Minwuia thermotolerans: one gene and its partner. The protein of the gene in region 2 binds, or shares a complex with, the protein of the main gene of each other region. Links are inferred from orthologs where the notes say so. Each region holds a gene or a part of one and is shown on either strand. Other genes may lie near its edges. The genes, in order: trxA and trxB.

The links.
Region 1: the proteins of trxB (region 2) and trxA are in contact, whole or in part, in a crystal structure (PDB 1F6M), measured with the Escherichia coli proteins. The link is inferred for Minwuia thermotolerans from one-to-one orthologs.

The regions. Positions count from the first base shown.
Region 1 is NZ_PIGG01000015.1:174,820-182,856, forward strand. Bases 2,750-5,508 are described here. They hold trxA (thioredoxin TrxA), read right to left. Parts: upstream 4,409-5,508; coding sequence 4,091-4,408; downstream 2,750-4,090. Other genes in these bases: CWC60_RS04005 (hypothetical protein), read right to left, coding at 2,750-3,169; CWC60_RS04010 (hypothetical protein), read right to left, coding at 3,177-3,962; addA (double-strand break repair helicase AddA), read right to left, coding at 4,474-5,508. In the rest of the region: CWC60_RS03990 (GNAT family N-acetyltransferase), read right to left, coding at 87-956; CWC60_RS03995 (polysaccharide deacetylase family protein), read right to left, coding at 953-1,711; CWC60_RS04000 (acyl-CoA thioesterase), read left to right, coding at 1,743-2,168; more of CWC60_RS04005, read right to left, coding at 2,375-2,749; more of addA, read right to left, coding at 5,509-7,950; double-strand break repair protein AddB, read right to left, coding at 7,947-8,037. UniProt on the Escherichia coli protein: Participates in various redox reactions through the reversible oxidation of its active center dithiol to a disulfide and catalyzes dithiol-disulfide exchange reactions.
Region 2 is NZ_PIGG01000031.1:218,270-226,367, reverse strand. Bases 3,139-5,958 are described here. They hold trxB (thioredoxin-disulfide reductase), read right to left. Parts: upstream 5,120-5,958; coding sequence 4,157-5,119; downstream 3,139-4,156. Other genes in these bases: CWC60_RS08940 (pyridoxal phosphate-dependent decarboxylase family protein), read left to right, coding at 5,226-5,958; CWC60_RS08950 (LysR family transcriptional regulator), read right to left, coding at 3,193-4,083. Also shown: CWC60_RS08970 (replicative DNA helicase), read right to left, coding at 1-866; CWC60_RS08965 (hypothetical protein), read right to left, coding at 971-1,456; CWC60_RS08960 (SDR family oxidoreductase), read right to left, coding at 1,622-2,377; CWC60_RS08955 (GNAT family N-acetyltransferase), read right to left, coding at 2,451-2,864; more of CWC60_RS08940, read left to right, coding at 5,959-6,638; lepA (translation elongation factor 4), read right to left, coding at 6,646-8,098.

The DNA of each region.
Region 1 (8,037 bases), on a different replicon or contig from region 2:
TCTATGGCTTGTGCGTGGCGTGGCAAGAGCGGGACAGGGATGTGCGGATCGGCCTTGCGGCCACCGCGCGCCGTCGGCGGCGCTGCCTATCCGAGTTTCAGGCCGATCAGCAGCGTCTCGGTGTAGAGGTGATCGACGCGCCAGTCGGGCAGCGCCGGATCGGCGCGGCGGACCATGCGGCGGTAGCGCAGCGGCTCGCGCGCGCCGCCCGTCGCATGGCCGGCGAAGAAGCGCTCGTCGGCCAGCAGCCGCGCCCGGGGCTCGCCGCCCAGGATGCGCGGGGCGGCGGCGTCGATCATCGCCGCCAGCCTGGCCGGATCGCCGGTGTAGATCAGGTCGTGGCAGAAGCCGTGATCGCCCCGGTCCTGGCGCAGGAAAAAGGTCAGCACCTCGCCGGCGTCGCCGGAGAGCAGGACGGGAAAGGCCTTCATGTCGCGGTGGTCGAGAAGGTAGCGCTGCTCCTCCGCGGAGACCCGCGGGCCGATGCGGTCGATCCCCTCGGTCACCTCCACATCGCCGGCCCGGCCGTCCGGCGTCCAGACCCGGCGGTGGGTGTCGAGATCACGGAAGCCGCAGGATTCGAGGATGCCGTGCACCCGCTTCGAGGGGTCGAAGACGGTGTACGTGACATCGGGCCGTTCCTCGTAGGTCCGCATCATCTTCAGGCCCAGGTCGTGGCCGCGCCAGTCGCGGTGGACGTAGAGCGAGGTGAAACTGCCGAACAGCCGCGGGGCGCCCTCGATGAAGCGCGTCGAGTAGACATTGCCGTGGAAGCCGACGATCTCGCCGTTGGCCTCGGCGACCATGCCGACATGGGGCTTCTCGCCGGCCCAGCCATAGTCCATCAGCCGGCGGAAGACCGCCGGCGGGACCTTCCGGTTCATGTGCAGATGCAGCAGTTCGGCAACCTGGTCGATGTCGGCGTCCGTGCCGGGGCGGAAAAGGGGTTCGCTCACTGAAAGAAGCTCCGGTCGTCCAGCCAGCGCGCTGCCGGATGGGCCGCGACCAGGCCGAGCACGGCGTCGATCGCCTCCCAGGCCGGCTCGTCGTTGATCCAGACATGGGTCAGCAGGCCCGTCGGCTCGTCCTCGACCTCGCCCCGGCGGCGCTGCGCCAGGTGATCGGCCAGCCGGTTCGCGGTCTTCTCCGCGCCGATGAAGCTGCGGCCCCGCTTCCAGGAGATGATGTCGACATGACCGTTGACCTGCCGCAGGCCGGGCGCCGGGGTGGCGCAGGGACGCGGCGCGAAGGTCGACAGCACCTCGAAACCCAGCGCCGGCAGGTCGGCACAGAGCTCCGGCGCGATGCGGTTCCAGGGCGGGCCCAGCATGGGCCGGTCGCGTGCGCCGAACAGCTCGGCCATCCGCGCCCGTCCGCGGCGCAGTTCGTCCAGGATCGCCGCCTTCGGGCGGTGCAGGCCCAGCTCCCACTTGCCCTTTACCGCCGCCGGCGAATGATCCTCATGCGCCCAGCCATGCTGGAACGGGACGGCTGTCGGGCAGTCGACGATGGCGGGCCCGAGGGCGTCGACGGCGCGGGCCGGCACGGCGGCGATGAAGCAGCCCGCGCCGTGACGCGCCGAAAGCTCCAGCATGCGCAGCACGGGCGCGTCCGGCGCCTCGGCGTCATCGTCGCGCCACCACAGCGTCGCCTCGCGGCCCGCTTCGTGCCAGCGGTCCAGTTCCGCCCTCAGCGCATCGAGTTCTTTCATCCGTTCCCGCCTTCGGTCTATCTATCCGTCCATGCAGAACACGCCCGATCTCACCGACGCCACGATCTACAACGAGTGGAGCGAGGACACCATCCGCTTCGGCGACATGGACGCGACCGGCCACGTCAACAACGTCGCCTTCGCACGCTATGTCGAATCGGGGCGCGTGCCCTTCATGCGCTCCGACCTCATCCCCGCCTATGACAACACGCAGCGTTTCGTCGTCGGGCACCTGTCCATCCATTTCCGCGCCCAGGCCTGGTGGCCCGGCACGGTCCGCATCGGCACCGTGGTGGCGAAGCTGGGCCGCACCTCGCTGACGCTCGGCCACGGGCTGTTCGTGGAGGACCGCTGCATCGCCACGGCGGAGACGGTGATGGTCTACATCGTCGAAGGCAAGGCGAGTCCGCTGCCCGAGACGGTCCGCGCCGGTCTGGAGAAGCTGCTGGCCGCGTGAGGCCTGGCGTGGGTCCGAATCGTCCCGCAAACTTTTTGCACCGTCGCCCGCTCAGCGTGTCACCCCCGCCTCTGTGCGGGGGTCCGGAGCGGCTTCGCCGCAGGTCGACGATCTGACCGGATGCCCGCACGGGGGCGGGCATGACACCGGAGTGGCAGTGGTTCGATCTCGCGGAACGATTGGGCCCGGGCCGGCCCCGGTCGTCCCTACTCGCCGACGCGGACCACGGTGTTGCGGATGCGGTGGTCGGCGTGGCGCAGGGTCGCCTGGCGTGCGGCCGGCCAGGCGCTCTCCGGCTTCAGCCAGTCGTCGCGGCCGACGGCGCGGCCGTCGCGGGCCGCATCCATTGCCGCCAGGCCGCTGGAGCAGATCCACCAGGGCGAGGCCCTGGAGGCGAAGAGGGCGTCGCTGTCCCGCGCGGTCTCGAGCGCCTCGACATAGAGCGCGCCATGCTTGATCGCCGTGATCCGCGCCTCCTCGGTGACCGGGTGAAGCTCGATCAGTGTGGCGGCGATGTTGGGCCGGACGCTCTCGTCGGCGCAGCGCAGGGCGTCATAGACCGTGCGCAGTTCGCCGAGCGCGAACCAGTAGAGCCCTTCGCGCGGCGCCTCCGCCGCCACCAGACGGCGGGAGATCTCCATCAGATAGGGTGCAGGCAACGTATCCGCGCTGGATTCGAGCGCGCGCACCAGAGCGGCCTCGTCCAGGTCGGCGGCGCGGCTGAGGCGGTGAACCCGGTCCAGCGTGGTGCGCCAGGTGCCGATGCCGCGCACGTCGCGGACGGGGACGCCAACCACCTCGCGGACCGCGATGCGCGGCCGGCGGACGATTTCCAGGTCGGTTTCCGGCGCCGCGATGGCTTCCTCGACCGTCATGTCGGCGAAGGAGAAACGGGGCCTGTCCGCCGCCGCCTCCTGCGCCCAGGCGCCGGCGGCCGGTCCGATCAGCGCCAGTCCCGCGGCCAGGGCCGCCTTCCAGCTCCGCATCTTCTTCTCCTTCATTGCCCGCCTACTGCGCCGCGGCCCGCAGGGCGCGGGCGATCTCGGCGTCGAGATGGTCCCGGGCCGCCTTGCGCGCCGCCGGCCAGTCGGCGCGCGGCAGCAGCCAGTCGCCCTTCGCCAGGGTCTCGCCCCGCCGGGCGGCGTTCAGGGTGCGCTGACCGCTGGAGCAGATCCACCAGGGCGATGCCGTCGTGTCTGTGATCGGGCCCTGGTCGCGGACCTGTTGCAGGATCCGGGCATAGAGCCGTTCGTTGTCGAAGGTCTCGACCCGGGCCTTCTCGCTCACGGGTTTGAGGTCGATCAGCGTCGCCTGGATATTGGCCCGCACCGAGGGGTCGGCGCAGCGCGCGCCGGCATAGACCGTTCGCGCCTGGCCCAGCGCGTACCAGTAGAGACCCCGTTGCGGGTCGGCCTCGACGATGCGGCGCGCCAGCTCGAACAGATAAGGCGCGGGCAGTTCGGCAGCGCGGGCCTCGATGGCGCGCGCGACCTCGGCGTCGTCCAGCCTCTCCGCGCGGCTCAGGCGGTGGACGTGGTCCAGCGTGGTGCGCCAGGTTCCCGGTCCGCGCACGTCGACGACGCGCACGCCGACGCGTTCGCGCGCCATCAGCACCGGCTGCTTCGCGGCGTCGATCCCGCGGTCCGGCGCGGCGAGAATCTCGTCGATGCTGCGACCGGCGAGCGGCGCATTCCAGTCGACGGGCTCCAGCGGCGTTTCCGGCTGGCCGGCGCAGGCCTGAAGGATCAGAAGGGCGAGGCCCGCAAGGGCCGGACGGACGGAGAAACCGGTCAACGCTCTACTCCACTGCTGCGCACGCCGCTGCCAAGCCTTGGCATGGCCCGCCGGCGCGGCGCAAACGGAAAACGGGCCCGCGCGTTTCCGCCCGGGCCCGCCCGATACGACCGCGAAGGCCATAAGGATCAGATGTTGGACTCGATCCATGACTGGATCTGGGATTTCGGCACGGCGCCGACCTTGGTGGCCACGACCTCGCCGCCCTTGAACAGCATCAGCGTCGGGATGCCGCGCACGCCGTACTTGGTCGGCGTCGACGGGTTCTCGTCGATGTTGATCTTGGCGATCTTCAGGTCCTTCATCTCGCCGGCGATCTCGTCCAGCGCCGGGGCGATCTGCCGGCAGGGGCCGCACCATTCGGCCCAGTAGTCCACCACCACGGGGACGTCGGAGCCGAGCACGTCGGACTGGAAGCTGTCGTCGGTTACCTTGACCGTGGTCATCAGAATTCTCTCCGTTACGGGGGCGCCAAATGGGTCTCGGAATTCGCTCCGGCGCGATGCCGAATCTAGGTAGCCGCCTGCGACAGGTCAAGCGAGGCCAGCGCATGGTCGAGCCGCGCCGCCGGCAGCGCCATCAGCCGCGCCTCCACGGTCCAGACCAGGGCGCAGCGCACCTCCCGGTCCGGGTGGATCCGGCGCATGACGGCGCGGTAGAGCGCCATCTGCCTGAGATAGGCCAGGGGCACGCCGGCTACCTCCTGCGGCGGCGGGCGGTTGGTCTTGTAGTCCACGATCAGCACCGAATCGTCGGTCACGGCGAGGCGGTCGACCTGGCCGGAGACGACGTGACCGCCGACCACGCCGGCGATGGCCGCCTCGGCGCGGCTGCCCGGCGCGAAGGCGGCCGCCATCTCCGGCGCAGCAATGACGCCCAGCGCTTCGGTCAGCAGGGCCGTGCGTTCGGCCTCTTCGAGGTCCGCGGCCCGCCGCGCCAGGATGGACGCGCCCGCATCTTCCCGCCGTTCGGGCGGCAGTTCGGGCAGCACCTGCAGCAGGTGATGGACCAGCACGCCGCGGCGGCGGCCGGCCCCGCCGGTGCGCTGCAGCGGGCTCAGCGCCGCCGGTTCGGCGTCCGGTTCCTCGCCGGGCTGCCGTGAAGGCGCCAGCGGCCGGGGCGGGGCGGGCTCGGCCGGCGCCGGCGCCGTCGCCCAGGCCGGCAGTATTTCGGCCTCGCCGGCGCCAGCGTCGTCTCCGGTCAGCGGCAGCGCGCCACTGCCATGACGCAGCACGCCGTCACCGCCGGCTTCGCCGATTTCCGCCAGCGCGCCCTCGACCGCGCGGTACCAGCTTGCATCGTCGGGAAGGGCGCGTTCCGAATTGTAGAAGCCGCAGACGTAGAGCCGCTCCTCGGCCCGTGTCATGGCGACATAGAGCAGGCGGTTGTATTCGGCCAGGCCGCGCTCCTGCTCCCGCTTGGCCTGCTGGGCCACGCGGTCGGGCAGTTCGGCGGCGCGGCCGCGCATGACGGGAATGTCCTCGTCCCCGCCCGGCCCGGGCAGGGCGATCAGCGGTGACTTGCCCGCGCGCGGCGCGCGCGTCGTGTCCGGCAGGATCACCACCGGCGCCTCCAGCCCCTTGGCCCCGTGGACGGTCATGATGCGGACCGCGCCGCCGCCGCGCTCCATGTCGCGCCGGATCTCCGCCGACTGGCCGGCGCGGAGGCGGTGCAGGAAGCCCTGCAGCGAAGGCGGATGACGGCGCTCGTCGTCCAGGGCGGCGTTGAGAAACTCGTCCAGCGGATCGAGCTGGTCCGTGCCCAGCCGCGCCAGCAGCCGCCGCCGCGCCCCGCCCGCGCCCAGCAGCTCGGCGAAGAAGGCGAAGGGCGTCGACTGGTCGGCCCGGCCCAGCAGATCGCTGAGCTCGGCCGCAGCTTCGGCCCATTTCGGCCGCTCGTCCGCCCGCCGGCGCATAACGTGCCAGAGCCGCTCATGCTTCTCCCGGCCATGGGCGAGTTCGAACAGGTCGCTGTCGTCGAAGCCGTAGAGCGGCGATTTCAGCACCGTGGCGAGCGTGAGGTCGTCCTCCGGCAGCAGCAGGAAGTCGCCCAGCGCCATCAGGTCCATCACTGCGATCTGTTCGGTCAGCACCATCCGGTCGGCCCCGGCGACGGGCACGCGCAGGCGCTTCAGCTCGCGGGCGATTTCCGCCACCGTGGCGTCGCGGCGGCGCACCAGGATCAGCACGTCGCCGGGCGTGATCGCGCGCAGCGGCCGGTCCGTGTCGCCGGCCTGGCCGATCGTCTCCCGGTCGCGGATCATGGCCGCGATGCGCTCGGCGACGCGGACGGCCAGCCGCCGCCTGGGGCTGTCGGGGCGCTCGGTATCCATCGGCGCGTCCCAGCGGTTCTGTTCCTCGCTCTCGCCGGGCGCCTCCAGCGGCCAGAGCTCCACCAGCCCCTGCGCGCCCGCGCGCCGGGCGATATGGGCGCTGGCCGCGCCGCCTGCGGTCAGCCCTGCGCCCGCCGGGCCGGCGAAGGTGCGGTCGACGACCGTCAGGATCTCGGGCGCGGAGCGGAAGGAAACGTCGAGGGTCACGTCCTCGAAACTTTCCCGCGCGTCCAGCGCGCGCTCGCGGAAATGGCCGCGCATGCGGTCGAAGCCTTCCGGGTCGGCGCCCTGGAAGCTGTAGATCGACTGCTTCTCGTCGCCCACCGCGAAGACCGTGCGGACGACGTCCGTCCGCGCGCCCTCGCCGGCGAAGAATTCCGCGCTCAACAGGTCCGCGATGCGCCACTGGTCGGGGCTGGTGTCCTGGGCTTCGTCGATCAGGATGTGATCGAGCCCCTCGTCCAGCTTGAAGTGCACCCAGGCGGCCTGGGAGCGCAGCAGGCCCAGCGTGTGGCGGATCAGGTCGTCATAGTCCACCAGCGCCAGGCGCTGCTTCTCCGCGGCGTAGTCCGCCAGCAGGGCGCCGGCGAGACGCAGCAGGTCGGCGGTGCGGTCGGCGCAGGCGGCCGCCGCGCAGCGGTCAGACAGCTCCATGATCCGCGCCAGTTCGGTCTCCATCACCGCCAGCGCGCCGGGATCGGCCCTGGTCACGGCGGCCGGGATCAGGGTCTTCCGCGGCTCCCCCTTCTGGGTCAGGAAGACGCCGCGATAGTCCGTCAGCAGGGCCTGCCGCGCGTCGTCGTCAGAAGCGAGCCAGGCTTCGATCAGATCGGCGTTCGCCGCCGCCTTCCTGCCGCCGTCACGGCGCAGGCCGGCCAGCACCCGGCGCAGACCGAGCTCGTCCCAGGCCCCGAAGGCGCAGCCTGCGGCGGTCACCGCCGCCTCGTCCTCGTCGGGGCGCAGGCCGAAGCGCGACCGGATCTCGTGGACGACGCCGTCGACCCCGCCATGACGGGCGATCGCCGCCTCGATGGGCCGCCGGGCGTTCAGCGCTTCCCGCAGCAGGTCGTCAAAGGCGCCGTCGGCCATGCGGTCGATCAGCCGCTCCAGCGCTGCGTCTACTTCCCTGTCCGTCGACCGTCCGGCCAGGATCGTGTGCTTCAGCCGCTCCAGCATTTCTTCCGGTTCGCGCTCATCCATTTGGCGGAACTCGGGGCTCAGGCCCGCCTCCAGCGGAAAGCGGCCGAGCACGGATGCGGCGAAGGCGTGGATGGTCTGCACCTTCAGGCCGCCCGGCGTCTCCAGCGCGCGGGCGAACAGCCGCCGCGCCAGGTCCAGGGGCTGGCGCGCCGCGCCCGCCTCCCCGAGCAGTTCGGTCAGCTTCGCCGTCAGCGCGGTGTCGGGCAGCGCGGCCCATTCGCCCAGGCGCCGGAACAGGCGGTTCGACATCTCCGCGGCGGCGGCGTTGGTGAAGGTGATCGACAGGATGCGGTTGGGCGGCGCGTCCTGTTCCAGCATCAGGCGGATGACCCGGTCGGTCAGAACCCGGGTCTTGCCCGAGCCCGCATTGGCGCTGACCCAGGCCGAGGCGTCGGGCCTGGCGGCCTTGCGCTGGGCGGCGATGGTGCGGGCGAGGGGGTCGGCGGCTGTGGTCATGGCTCTTCCTCCCCGCCGGCGACGGACCATTCGGCGACGCGGGCCAGGTGGTCGTAGTCGCCGCCCAGCCCCTGGAACTGCACCCTG
Region 2 (8,098 bases):
CGGGTCTGTTCGGAGACGATGCGGGTGGCGAGCTGTTCGCGGCTCATTTCCAGGCTGAAGACGCCGACCACGGCGCCTTCGGCGTCCACGATATCGCCGGCGTCGTTGTAGATCGGCCGGTAGGCGCGCGTGGCGTTCAGCGCGATGGTCATGGCCAGCGCAGATTTGCCCATGCCTGGTCGGCCGGCGAGAATCAGCAGGTCCGTGCGGTGCAGGCCGCCCAGGCGCTGATCCATCTCGCGCAGACCCGTGGTAACGCCGACGAGTTGGCCCTCGCGCTTGTACGCCGCCTCGATGCGGTCGAGGCTCTCGGCCACGGCGATCTTGAAGGATCGGAAGTCGTTCTTCACCTCGCCGGCTTCGGCCAGGGTGTAGAGGCGCGATTCCGCATCCTCGATCTGCTGGCTCGCCGCGTCGGTGAGGTCCGCCGTGCGCCCGCGCTCGGCCATTTCCTCGCTGAGCAGGATGATTTCCCGGCGGAGGAAGAGATCGTAGAGGATGCGGGCGTATTCCTCCGCCCGGATGACGTTGACCGCGCGCGCCGTCAGGTCGACGAGGTAGCCGGGGCCGCCCAGTTCCCTGATCGCCGCGTCCTGTTCGAAGCGGGTCTTCAGCGTGACCGGATTGGCCAGTTCGCCGCGTTCGATCAGTGTAAGGATGGATTCGTAGATGCGGCCGTGCAGCGGCTGGAAGAAGTGCTCCGGCTTCAGGAAGTCGAGCACCCGCGCCGCCGCGTCGTTGTTGTAGAGCAGGGCGCCGAGAAGCTGCTGCTCGGCCTCGAGATTATGGGGCAGGACCTTCGGCGCGGCGTCGCCGCCTTCGTGGTCCGGCGCATCGCCGGGGAACGCTGTGATGTTGTCGGACATGGTGCCGATCCTATCACGGCGCGCCACGCGGATCAGGATCGAACGATCCCCGCCCGGAAATCAGGCGGGGATCGTTTTGTCCACAATGTGGATGAAATCGTGGATCAGTTGCCGCCTGCGGCCCCTTCCTGATAGGGCTTCTCGCCCGATTCGTAGGCGGTGTCGTCGTCGAACTGGGATTCGAATGTGTCGACGGCCTCGCCGACCGCCTGTTTGAAATCGCGCCAGACCTCGGCGCTCCAGTCTTCGTCGTGCGTGACCCTGGCTTCGTCCAGTTGCGAGGAGATGTCCCGTCGAACCGAGCGCATTTCCGCGACGCGATCTTCTTCCTCTTCCGGTGACACGCCATCCTCGCGGGCAGCTTCGCGCCAACCGGCGATGCGTTCGTCCATGGCGTTCAGCATGTCGTCGCCTGCCTGAACGGCCGCGTCCTTCTGCTCGGCAGTGAATCTTGCGAACTCGTCCCAGGCCTTCTGAAGTTCGGAGCGCTCGCCGGTCGGGGCTTCGCCTGCCGCGCTGCCGGCGTCGGAGACTTCATGCTGATTGCCAGCATTCATGTCGGTCTTGCTGTCGCCGGCCTGGACGGCCATGGGCATCGCCAGCATGGCGGCGATGCAGGTCGTGGTGAGGAGATTGCGATTCCTGTTCATCTTGTTTCCCCTTCGTCTTCTTGATCGCTTGCGGCGAAAGATGGGGAAGGGCGCCGGGCCGCGCCAACCCCCGTGCGTCCAAACGTACCGGTCGCCCCGGCAGCGTCAGCGGATGCGCTGGGCCCGGTAGATGCGGTTGTCGGTGGGGCTGATCACCAGTTCGTTGATGCAGACATGGGGCGGCAGTGCGGCCAGCCAGGCGATGACCTCGCCCATGTCGGCCATCTGCACCATCTTTTCCAGTTCCTCCGGCGGCGGTGGCACGGGACGGGCGTCCATGATGGGCGTATAGACCTCGCCCGGACAGAGTGCCGTGGCGCGGATGCCGTTGCCGCCTTCCTCCATGTTGATCAGCTCGTTCATGGCGCTGACCGCATGCTTGGCGGCGTTGTAGGCGGCCCCGGCCAGATAGGCGGGCCAGCGGCCCGCCCAGGAGGAGACGTTCACGATCAGGCCGCCGCCCCGGGCGCGCATCATCGGCAGCACCGGATGGATGCACTGGAAGACGCCGTTGACGTCGACGTCGATGACCTGCCGCCAGTCGGCGACGCTGAGGCTGTCCAGATGACGGTCCTTCACGTTGAGGCCGGCGTTGGCGACCAGCACATCGATGCCCCCGAAGCGCTGCTGGGTGCGGCCGGCGACCGCGGCGCAGGCGTCCGGGTCGGCCACGTCGAGAGGCTCGACCACGCAGGTTCCGCCGCCGTCCGCGATGATCGCGGCGGTTTCGTTCAGCGGTTCGGGGCGGCGTCCGCTGGCGACGACTGCGAAGCCGTCACGGGCGAGCGCGACGGCGGCCGCCTGACCGATTCCGCTGCCCGCGCCGGTGATCCATGCAGTCCGTGCATCCGCTGTCGCCATGTCCGCCTCCCGTCGTTCCACCATCCACCTGGGGAACGAGAATAGGCCGTGCGCGGAGGGGCGGCCAGCGCAGCTACAGGTCCAGTCGAAGGCGGGGCAGTGTGCGGCCCGGAATCGAGTCGGAGGGCGACTCGCTGACCAGTCTTGCGCCCATGTGTTCGTAGAACGGCCGGGCGTTGGGATCGGAATCGATGTAGAGGCAGCGCGCGCCGGCCTCACGCGCCTTGTCGGCGATGGCGCGGAAAAGCACACCACCCAGACCGGTGCCGATGCATTCGGGTGTGACGAACATGTTCCACAGGCCCAGCACGTCCGCGTCCGGTTCCAGCCCCGCCATGGCGACGAGCCGGCCGCCTTCCTCGGCTACCAGCATCGTCCGTTCGACGATCTGGTCGGGGGTCACCGTCAGCTCGTCGCGGCAGGCATCCATGAAGGCGGCGTCATAGCCCCAGTGGGCCTTGGAGCGGAGAGCGAGTTCCGTCAGCACGGCGGAGTCTGCGGCTACGGCAGGGCGAATCTGCACCGTTCTGTCCCCGAAAAGAAAAAAGGCGGGTCCAACAAGTGGACCCGCCGAGTCTAACAGGGAGGCTTCACGTCTCAAGAGACGTCGGACAATCCGACAGGGAGGCGCCGGATCGCCCGTCGATGCTGCGATGCAACATCCATGCGCGAGATGTAGGTCGTCGGCGTGGTGAAATAAAGTGGTACAGTCGAAATTCAGCTATGCAAATGTCGCAGAGCTATAACGTACTGAAAAAGCACAACTTCCGTTTACGTAAACTGATTTATTAAAAAATGTTGCCCTTCTGCCACTCTCAGAACTGGGTATCCGAGACCTGCTGGATGAGGAAGTCCCGGAAGACCGCGATTCGCTTCGAGTTCCGGAGTTCCTCCGGATAGACGAAATAGGTGTCGAAACTCGGGCCCGCGATGTCATCGAGCACGCGTACGGCCTTGCTGTGGCCCTGGACGATGTAGTCGGGCAGGGCGGCGATGCCGAGGCCGCTTTCGACGGCCAGCAGCAGGCCGTAGACGTTGTTGACGGTCAGCACCGGCCGGCGGGGCCGGTTGGGGTTGGCGCCCAGCTCCATCACCCAGTTGCTGGTCGGCACCGGGGTCACCGTTTCCGCGCCGTAGATGATCAGGGCATGCTTGTCGAGATCTTCCGGGGCCTTCGGTGTGCCGCGCCGCTTGATGTAGTCGGGCGAGGCGTAGAGGTGGAAGTTCATCGAGTTCATCTTGCGCTGGATGAGATCCGGCTGGGTCGGCGGCCGGAGCTTGATGGCGATGTCGGCCTCGCGCATCGTCAGGTCGACCTCGCCGTCTGTCAGCACGAGATGGACCGAGATGTCCGGGTAGGCCTCGATGAACGCGCGGATGCGCGGTGTCAGCCAGGTCGAGCCGAGGCCGACGGTGGTCGAGACCGTCAGGTCGCCGCGCGGCTTCTCCTTGGCGTCGGTCAGCATGGCCTCGGCCATGGCCAGCTTGGAGAACACCTCGCGGGCGGTCTTGTAGAGCAATTCGCCCTGTTCGGTGAGGATGAGGCCGCGGGCGTGTCGGCGGAACAGCGTCGTCCGAAGGCTCTCCTCCAGGGCGCTTACCTGCCGGCTGACCGCCGACTGGCTGAGGTTCAATAGTTCACCCGCATGAGTGAAGCTTCCGGCGTCCGCGACCGTGTGAAAAATGCGCAACTTGTCCCAATCCATGGGGCCGAAAATATCCAGTGCGCACGAGTCGACAAGCAAAAACGACGGGCAGGCCCGCCGCCGGGCGCGAATTCTACTCCGCGGCCTGGGGCAGTTCGGCGGCGGCGGCGAACTTTTCGGCCTCCAGCGCCGCCATGCAGCCGGTGCCCGCGGCCGTCACGGCCTGGCGGTAGATCTTGTCCTGGACGTCGCCCGAGGCGAAGACGCCGGGTATGTTGGTGGCGGTCGAATCCGGCGCGGTGAGGATGTAGCCTTCATGGTCCATGTCGACCTGGCCCCTGAACAGCTCGGTGTTCGGGTTGTGCCCGATGGCGACGAAGACGCCATGCACCGGGATCTCCCGGGTCTCGCCGCTGGTCGCGTGACGGATGCGCACCCCGGTGACGCCCAGCGGATCCTCGTCGCCGAGAACCTCGTCCAGGACGTGATCCCAGACCACCTCGATCTTGTCGTGCTTCAGCACCCGCTGCTGCAGGATGTGCTCGGCGCGGAGCGAATCGCGGCGGTGGATGAGCCAGACCTTCGAGGCGAAGTGGGTCAGGAACAGGGCTTCCTCGGCCGCGGTGTTGCCGCCGCCGATGACGCAGACTTCCTTGCCGCGGTAGAAGAAGCCGTCGCAGGTGGCGCAGGCCGAGACGCCGAAGCCCTGGAACTTCTGCTCGCTGGGCAGGCCGAGCCATTTGGCCGAGGCGCCGGTGGAGATGATCACGGTCTCGCCGACATAGGTGTTGCCGCCGTCGCCCTTCGCCACGAAGGGCCGCTTCGACAGATCGATTTCGGCGACGATGTCGTGGACGATCCGGGTGCCGACATTGGCTGCCTGCTTTTCCATCTGCTCCATCAGCCACGGGCCCTGGATGACGTCGGCGAAGCCGGGGTAGTTCTCGACGTCGGTGGTGATGGTGAGCTGACCGCCAGGCTGGATGCCATGCACCATGACCGGCTGCAGGCCCGCGCGCGCGGCATAGATCGCCGCCGTGCACCCGGCCGGACCCGACCCGATGATCAGAACCTTGGTCTCGATGGTTTCGGCCATGGGAGTCTCCGCTGGTGAGGCTGGGGCGCAGGATGAAGGGATCACCTATTTCGTCAAGGGCGGGGCCGTGTCAAGTTCGCCGCCGTCACACGCCGGAGACTGCCCCATGGATATCGACGAGTTCCGCAGCCACGCCCATCAGATGGTCGACTGGATGACCGACTACATGGCGCGCGTCGAGGATTTTCCGGTGCGGGCGCAGACGAAGCCGGGAGAGGTCGCGGCGAAACTGGCAGCGAGCGCCCCGGCGGCGGGCGAATCGATGAACGCAATCATGAGCGACTTCGTCCGCGACGTGCTGCCGGGCATGACCCACTGGCAGCATCCGTCCTTCTTCGCCTATTTCCCCGCCAATTCCAGCCCGCCTTCGGTGCTGGCGGAGATGCTCACGGCCACGCTCGGCGCCCAGTGCATGATGTGGCAGACCTCGCCGGCGGCCGCCGAGATGGAGGGCCGCGTGCTGGACTGGCTGCGGCAGATGATCGGCCTGGACGCGGGCTTCACCGGCGTGATCCAGGATTCGGCCTCGGGCGCGACCCTCTGCGCCCTGCTGACGGCGCGGGAACGGGCCACGGACGACATGGCGAACGAAGCCGGCCTGGCCGGCGGCCCGGAACTCGTCGTCTACTGCTCCGACCAGACACACACCTCGATCGAGAAGGGGGCGAAGATCGCCGGGTACGGGCGGCGGAACGTGCGCAAGGTGGCGACCGGCGACGATTTCGCCATCGTGCCCGGCGAACTGGCGCGGACGATCGACGACGACATCGCTGCGGGGCGCAAGCCGGCCTGCGTCGTCGCCTCGCTCGGCGCGACCGGCGTCGGCGCCATCGACGATCTGAAGTCGGTCGGGGAGATCTGCGCCGCCCGCGGCGTCTTCCTGCACGTCGACGCCGCCTGGGCAGGCGCGGCGCTGATCCTGCCCGAGTGCCGCTGGATGCTGGAGGGACAGGGGAACGTCGACAGCCTCGTCTTCAACCCGCACAAGTGGCTGCTGACCAATTTCGACTGCGCCGCCCATTTCGTGCGCGACCCGGAGGCGCTGGTCCGCACCTTCGCCATCGACGCCACCTACTACCAGGGCCCCGAAACCGGGCAGGTCGCCGACTACCGCGACTGGGGCGTGCCGCTGGGACGCCGTTTCCGCGCCCTGAAGCTCTGGTTCGTGCTCAGGAGCTATGGCGTCGAGGGGCTTCAGGCATTCCTGCGAAGCCATATCGCGCTGGCCGAGGACCTGGAGCGGCGCATCGCCGCCGAGCCGGATTTCGAGCTGGTCGCGCCCCGGGTGCTCTCGCTGATCAACTTCCGCTACCGCCCGGAAGGCGCGGACGACGCGGCCTGCGACGAACTGAACGAGAGGCTGCTGCTGGCGCTGAACGATTCAGGCGAGGCCTATTTCACGCCCAACCGCGTGCGCGGCCGCTACGCCATCCGCATTTCGATCGGTCAGGCCCGCACCGAAGCCCGCCATGTCGACGCGGCCTGGGATCTGATCGGAAGGACGGCGCGGGCGCTCTGAGGCAGGGCTACTCGTCGCCCATGCGCAGTGCGGCCATGAAGGCCTCCTGCGGGATGTCGACCTTGCCATAGGTGCGCATGCGCCGCTTGCCGGCCTTCTGCTTCTCCAGCAGCTTCTTCTTGCGGGTGACGTCGCCGCCATAGCACTTCGCGGTCACGTCCTTGCGCATCGCCGAGATGGTCTCTCGCGCGATCACCGAGCCGCCGATGGCGGCCTGGATCGGGATCTTGAACATCTGGCGCGGGATCAGGTCCTTCAGCCGTTCGCAGAGCATCCGGCCGCGTTCGTAGGCCCGGTCCCTGTGGACGATCAGGGCCAGCGCGTCGACCGGCTCCGCATTCACCAGGATCGACATCTTGACCAGGTCGCCCCGGCGGTAGCCGATCAGTTCGTAGTCGAAGCTGGCATAGCCACGGCTGACGGACTTCAGCCGGTCGTAGAAGTCGAAGACGATTTCCGACAGCGGCAGTTCGTATTCGATCATCGCCCTGGCGCCGGCATAGGTCAGGTTGGTCTGGACGCCGCGCTTCTCCTCGCAGAGCTTCAGCACCGCGCCCAGATGCTCGTCGGGGCAGAGGATCGTCGCCTTGATCCAGGGCTCCTCGATGTAGTCGACCTTGACCGGATCGGGCATGTCGGCGGGATTGTGCAGTTCCACCAGCGTGCCGTCGGTCATGTGCAGCTTGAAGATCACCGAAGGCGCCGTGGTGATCAGGTCGAGGTCGAACTCGCGCTCCAGCCGCTCCTGCACGATCTCCATGTGCAGCAGACCCAGGAAGCCGCAGCGGAAGCCGAAGCCCAGCGCCGCCGAGCTCTCCGGTTCGAAATGGAAGCTGGAATCGTTGAGGCGGAGCTTGGCCAGGCTGTCCCGCAGATCCTGATAGTCCGAGGTGTCGACCGGGAACAGGCCGCAGAACACCACCGGGATGGAGGGCTTGAAGCCGGGCAGGGGCTTCGCCGTGGGCTTGCCTTCCTCGGTGATGGTGTCGCCGACGTCGGTCTCGGCGACCGTCTTGATGGAGGCGGTGAAGAAGCCGATCTCGCCCGGGCCCAGTTCGTCCAGCACGGTCATCTTCGGGGTGAAGATGCCGACGCGGTCGATCTGGTGCGTGGCGCCGGTGGACATCAGCTTGATCTTCATGCCCTTCTTCAACTTGCCGTCGTAAAGCCTTGTGAGCACGACCACGCCCAGATAGGGATCGTACCAGCTGTCGACCAGCAGGGCCTTCAGCGGCGCCGTCGAATCGCCGGCCGGCGCCGGGATGCGTCGGATCAGCGCCTCGATCACGTCGGGTACGCCCTGGCCGGTCTTGGCGGATATTTCGATGGCGTCGGAGGCGTCGATGCCGATCACGTCCTCGATCTGCTCCTTCACGCGCTCCGGCTCGGCCGCCGGCAGGTCGACCTTGTTCAGCACGGGCACGATCTCGAGGTCGTTCTCGATGGCGAGGTAGACGTTG